2 regions of the Chromobacterium sp. INPA-IVC genome follow, and region 1 is predicted to be linked to the other one. Evidence: riboswitches for the same ligand, from Rfam matches in the RefSeq annotation. Region 1 holds a riboswitch; the other holds the start of a gene.
The links. A riboswitch is a leader RNA that binds a small molecule or an ion and turns the genes downstream of it on or off. The one in region 1 is predicted to bind glycine.

Region 1 (3,187 bases):
TCGGCTTCTTCCATTTCCAGCCGGAAAATCTGACATTCAACCCGCACAACAAGCCGCTGCTGTCCTCGTTGTCCGCGACGATGGCGCTGACGTTGTGGGCCTTCCTCGGCCTGGAGTCGGCGTCGGTGCCGGCCGGCGACGTGGTGGAGCCGGAGAAGACCATCCCGCGCGCCACCGTGATCGGCACCTTGCTGGCCACCGTGCTCTACATCCTGTCCACGGTGTCGCTGATGGGCCTGATGCCGGCGGATACGTTGGCGGCTTCGCAGGCGCCGTTCGCTGACGCGGCCAAACTGATGTGGGGCGACTGGGGCTACTGGCTGGTGGGCTTCGGCGCGGTGGTGTCCTGCTTCGGCGCGCTCAACGGCTGGAGCCTGATGCAGGCGCACGTGCCGGCGGCCGCGGCCAAGGATGGTCTGTTCCCCAGCCGTTTCGACCAGCGCAACGCGGCCGGCGTGCCCATCTTCGGCCTGGTGCTGTCCAGCGCGCTGGTCACCATTCTGATGGCGATGAAGTATGCCGGCGGTGACAGCGGGGTGAAGATCTTCGAATTCATCATCCTGCTGGCCACCGCCACTACGCTGCTGCCGTACGCGTTCTGCTCGATGGCGCTGATCGCCATCATGCTGATGCGCGGCAAGGAGTTCGCGCCCAAGGATTACGTCGCTCCCGGCTTCTTCGCCGGCATCGGCTTCGTTTACTCGCTGTGGGCGTTGTACGGCTCCGGCGCCGATATTGTCATGTGGGGCATGTTGCTGTTGCTGATGGGCCTGCCCATCTATGTCTGGCAGTTGAAGGAACGGTTCGTTGGGGATTGAACGACGTTCCGGTCAGCGAAAAAGCGCAGCGCGAAAGCCTGCGCTTTTTTCGTTTTCGAACCATTTCAATGCATGAGGATGAGCGGTTTTTTTCCTTGAAAAACATTTATTCAGACTGTTTGATATAGAAATAATATTGGCTTGCCAAGGCCCGGATATTGACACCATAATCGCCGGGTCATACAGGAGAGAGCGGCTTTTCGGCCGCCGCCGAAGGCGCAAGCGCACCCGCAATCGCTCAGGCAAAAGGACTGTATTATCGGCCGGCGGCAGCCGGTTCGCGCAATCTGGAGAGCGGCGCCCGCGCGGCGTCCACCGAAGGGGCTAACGGCTTATCCGGCCGGAAAATCTCAGGTGCAGGGACAGAGGGGTGTGGTTGATAGAGGATATCCACACTTTGCTCGAAGGAACCGCGCCATGACGGCCCCGAAACGTACTCCGCTGTATGAAGCCCACCTCGCCGCCGGCGCCAAGATGGTCGATTTCGCCGGTTGGGAAATGCCCATCCATTATGGTTCCCAGCTGAAAGAGCATGAGATCGTCCGTACCGACGCGGGCATGTTCGACGTTTCCCACATGACGGTGGTCGACATCACCGGCTCCGACGCCAAAGCCTGGCTGCAAAAACTGATCGCCAACGACGTGTCCAAGCTCGGCTTCGAGGGCAAGGCGCTGTATTCCGGCATGCTGACTCCGGAAGGCACTGTCGTCGACGACTTGATCGTCTATCTCACTTCCTATGGCTACCGCATGGTGGTCAACGCCGGCACCACCGAAAAAGACCTGGCCTGGATGGAAAGCCAGAAGGCCGGCCTCGACGTGGCGCTCAAGGTACGCCGCGATCTGGCGATGCTGGCGGTGCAGGGCCCGCAAGCCATAGACAAAGTCTGCGCCGTGAAGCCGGAACTGGCCGACGCCATCCGCGCGTTGAAAGTGTTTCAAGGCCTGCCGCAGGATGAATGGTTCTACGCCCGCACCGGCTACACCGGCGAAGACGGCCTGGAAATCATGGTTCCGGCCGACCAGGCCATCGCCTTCTTCAACCAACTGCAAGCCGCCGGCGTGTCGCCGATCGGCCTGGGCGCGCGCGACACGCTGCGCCTGGAAGCCGGCATGAATCTGTACGGCCACGACATGGACGAGACCGTGTCGCCGCTGGAAGCCGGCATGGGCTGGACCATCGCCTGGGAGCCGGCCGAGCGCAAGTTCAATGGCCGCGAGGCGCTGGAAGCGCAAAAGGCCGCCGGCGTGAAGATGAAGCAGGTGGGCCTGGTGCTGGAAGGCCGCGGCGTGCTGCGCGAGGGCCTGAAGGTGGTGGTGGAGGGCGTCGGCGAAGGCGTGATCACCAGCGGCACCTTCTCGCCGACGTTGAAGCACTCGATCGCCATCGCTCGCGTGCCGGCCGCCACCGGCGCCGCCGCCCAGGTGGATCTGCGCGGCACGCTGACCGATGTGCGCGTGGTGAAGATGCCTTTCGTGCGCAACGGTAAGAAAGTTTTCGAATAATCGGGCAGCGCCTCTAGGCGACTGCCGTCACCATTGATCTGATCTTAAGCTGGAGAACTTCAAGATGAGCAACATTCCCGCCGAACTGAAATACGTCGACAGCCACGAGTGGCTGCGCCTGGAAGCCGACGGTTCCGTCACCGTGGGCATCACCGCGCACGCGCAGGAATTGCTGGGCGACATCGTCTTCGTCGAGCTGCCGAAAGTCGGCGCGAAGCTGGCCAAGGATGAGCAGGCCGGCGTGGTGGAGTCGGTGAAGGCCGCTTCCGACGTCTACTGTCCGATCGCCGGCGAAGTGCTGGCCGTCAACGAGGAGCTGGAAGGCGAGCCGGAGCTGGCCAACACCGATCCGTACGGCGACGGCTGGTTCTTCAAGATCAAGCCGGCCAACGCCGCGGATCTGGACGGCCTGATGGACGCCGCCGCCTACGCCAAGGAAATCGGCGCCTGATAGCCTGACCGCCCCGCCGTCGCAAGACGCCGGGGCGTTGTTTTTCCCGGCGCGGCCTCGCGCAGGCCGCCGCAAAGAAGGAAGTCCCAAGCATGTCGCTCTCCGAACTCTTCAATCACCACGAATTCATCGCCCGCCACATTGGCCCGTCCGACGCCGAGCGCGCCGAGATGCTGGCCGCTGTCGGCGTGCCGTCCATCGACGCGCTGGTCGACCAGACCTTGCCGGCCGACATTCGCCTGAACCGCCGCCTGGATCTGCCGTCGCCGCAGCCGGAAGCCGAGGCGCTGGCCGCGCTGAAGGCGGTAGCATCCAAGAACGTGGTCAACAAGTCCTTCATCGGCCTGGGTTACTACCCGGTGCTGACGCCCACCGTCATCCTGCGCAATGTGCTGGAAAACCCGGGCTGGTA
Region 2 (3,187 bases), on a different contig from region 1:
GCCGAAAAACCCGTGGCTGTGGTGGCTGCCGGACCTGGCCGACAAGGTGCGCGAGCAGCGCCGGCCGGTCGCGGCCGACAATCCGCTGTGGATGTGGCAGGAACAGCTATCTGGCTTCATTGTCCAGTCGCTCGACCATTACCGCGATCTGCGCGACGCCGCGCAGGAGCAGCTGTTCCGCGCGATCTACGAATCGCCGCAGCTGGCGACGCTGGTCGGCGTCGCGCCGGCCGGCGAGCCGCGCAGCCAGGCGCTGACCTGGGAAAGCCGCGAACTGGCCCGACTGAAGCGCGAAGCGCTGGACCCCAGCTTCGAGCAAGGCACGCTGGCAGACGGCTTCGTGCGGCTGCTGCTCTACGTCAGCATCGGCATCGGCGTGGTGGACGAGCGGCCCTTCAACGCCATCCGCCGGGTGATGCGCGACGTGCGCCACGAGTACCCGCTGACGCTGATGCAGTTGAAGGACATCGTCCGCCACCAGGTGGCGCTGGTGCGGCTGGACGCGCCGCGCGCGCTGCGCGGCCTGCCCCTGCTGCTGCCGGATGCCCGCCGCCGCCATCAAGCCTGGCTGTTGGCCCGCGATCTGCTGGCGCTGAACGGTCCCATCCCTGCCGAGCACCAGGCGCGGCTGGACCAAGTGGCCAAGACGCTGGAGCTCGACGCCGCCGCCGCGATCCGCGCCGCCTCTCCCGCAGCTCGGGCTGAAGCGGAGCCTGCGGTCCGCTCGCAGATCCCGGTCGAGGCCGCCCCCGCCGTTTCGCTCCCCGTGGCCAAGCCCGTCTCCGGCAAAACCGTTTCCGCGAAGGCTGCGACAAGCAAGCCCGCGCCGGCCGCCAAACCATCGGCGAAAACCGCCAGGCCGGCAGCAAGCAAACCGGCCACAACGAAGCCCTCGCCGGCAGCCAAAACGCCTGGAAAAACCGCCAAGCCCGCAGCGCCTAAGCCAACGTCGGACGAGATCAAGCCGATAGCCAAGCCTGCCGCGCGGACAAGCGCTGCGAGAAAGCCTACTGGCAAAGCCAACGGCCAGGCGCCAGGCGCGTCTCCAGCCGCTTCAGCGCCCGGCAAACGAGGCAAGGCGTAAGCCATGCGCGGGAACCGGGGCGACTCGGTTCCCGCATTGACTATTGCAATAGCGAAAGCTAATATTCCACTTCTGCGGGAGAGAGGGGCCATGCCCCCGCCGAAGACGCAAGCTCCCATAATCGCTCAGGCAAACGTACCGCAGCGCAGTATCGATTCAAGCCGATTGGAGAGAGGCCGCCCCGCGCGGCCCACCGAAGGGGCAAGCGGCCAAAGGCCGCGCAACTCTCAGGTAAAAGGACAAGGGGAGAGGCTGTTACCCAACCCGGAAACCGTCCAGGAGTTTGCCTTGTCCGCTCATCCATGCCTCGGCGCGAGCCTTTCGCGTCTCATTTCTGTTTTCCGTCATCCGCGCGCCATCGCTCCGGCTGGCATTCCATCGTTCCACCCCCATAAGATTTCATCATGCTGACCCTGATCTACCTGATCGCCATCACCGCGGAAGCGATGACCGGCGCGCTGGCGGCCGGCCGCCGCCACATGGACATTTTCGGCGTAGCCGTCATCGCCTTCCTCACCGCGCTGGGCGGCGGCACGGTGCGCGACATCGTGCTGGGCCGCTATCCGATAGGCTGGACCCAGCATCCGGAATACGTGCTGCTGGTGGTGGCCGGCGGCCTGGCCGCGGTCCTGGTCGCCCGCTACATGCGTCATCTGAACCGCCTGTTCCTGATCCTGGACGCGCTGGGCCTGGTGGCGTTCACCATCATCGGCTGCGACGTGGCGCTGGGCATGGGCTACCACCCGGTCATCATCGTGATGGCCGGCATGATCACCGGCATCGCCGGCGGCATTCTGCGCGACGTGCTATGCAACCGCGTGCCCATCGTATTCCGCCGCGAGCTGTACGCCAGCGTGTCGCTGCTGGTGGCCATCCTGTACCTGGGCCTCAACCATTTGGCCATGCCCCACGACTGGAACGTGATCGCCAGCTTCGCCTTCGGCCTGGCGCTGCGCCTGGTCGCGCTGTGGCGCGAATGGCAGTTGCCGGTATTCGCCTACCGGCACGACCACCACTGAGCCCCAAGACAAACACCCCGCCCTGGCGGGGTGTTTCGCATTCTGGGCACCCGCGCCGCGACGCCGCAGGCTCCGGCCCCCTGCTTGCCCTGCCCAAGCCCCGCGCCCGCGCAAGTGGCAATGGATATTTGACACACACCAACCACCCAATGTAAATAAGAAGCCCCTGATATCCCGCCGCTGACCAGCCGACATCACCATGCATATTTCCGGCTCCGCCTTTCGCCGCCTTATCCTGCGCCTGCTGCTGGCCATCCCCGCGCTCTTGATCTGCTACCTGCTCGCCGCGCTGGCGCTGGGACTGCTGCCCAGCAACCGCGGCTGGGCGCCGCCCGCGAACGGCATCCCCATCTACCTGGACAGCAACGGCGTGCACACCAGCGTGATCATGCCGGTCAAGACCGATGCGCAGGACTGGACCGCCGCCTTTCCTCCGGAACACATCCGCCGCCCAGACCTGTACGCGCGCTCGCCCTACATCTCCATCGGCTGGGGCAGCAAGGTATTCTTCCTGACCATACAAAACTGGGAAGACCTGAGCGCCGGCAAGGCATTGGCCGCGCTGGCGTTCGACCAAAGCGTGCTGCACGTGGAATACCTGCCCCAGCCCAAGGAGGGCAAGGACACCCGGCGCATCCTGATCAGCCCGGAACAATACCGCCGGCTGGCGGACTTCATCCGCCAAAGCGCGCCGCTCGACGCCCACAACCGGGCCTTGCAGGAAACCGGACGCCACTACGGCGACAACGACGCCTTCTACGCCGCCCATGGCCGCTACAACCCCATCGTCACCTGCAACCAATGGACGCGCGACGCGCTGGCCGAAGCCGGCGTGCGCACCGCGCTGTGGTCCCCTTTCGTCCAGCCACTGTTCTGGCAGCTGGAGAAATGAATGGTGGACAGGTCGCAATTCTCCAATCTGAAAATCGAGACGCTCAGGCAGACCATTACCCGCTCCAGCGAAGCGCGGCAATTGACTGCTCTGAACGAAGACATGATGCCTGAAACCGATGCCCTGCCAATGCCTGCATCGAAACCAGCGCATCAATATTCATACCCGCCTAGTCTATGGCGCCACCGATCC

Region 2: it holds a riboswitch for glycine, as region 1 does, so the genes downstream of both, ACX17K_RS00135 (trimeric intracellular cation channel family protein) here and gcvT (glycine cleavage system aminomethyltransferase GcvT) in region 1, are expected to answer to the same signal.

Annotation. Positions count from the first base shown of each region.
Region 1 is NZ_JBTNLS010000006.1:314,162-317,348, reverse strand. Features, by position in the region: gene ACX17K_RS13260 (amino acid permease) at 1-818, shown strand, start outside; glycine riboswitch at 992-1,082, shown strand; glycine riboswitch at 1,096-1,194, shown strand; gene gcvT (glycine cleavage system aminomethyltransferase GcvT) at 1,236-2,324, shown strand; gene gcvH (glycine cleavage system protein GcvH) at 2,389-2,775, shown strand; gene gcvP (aminomethyl-transferring glycine dehydrogenase) at 2,868-3,187, shown strand, end outside.
Region 2 is NZ_JBTNLS010000001.1:25,854-29,040, reverse strand. Features, by position in the region: gene ACX17K_RS00140 (DUF3141 domain-containing protein) at 1-1,084, shown strand, start outside; glycine riboswitch at 1,150-1,235, shown strand; glycine riboswitch at 1,240-1,337, shown strand; gene ACX17K_RS00135 (trimeric intracellular cation channel family protein) at 1,489-2,103, shown strand; gene ACX17K_RS00130 (TIGR02117 family protein) at 2,303-2,995, shown strand.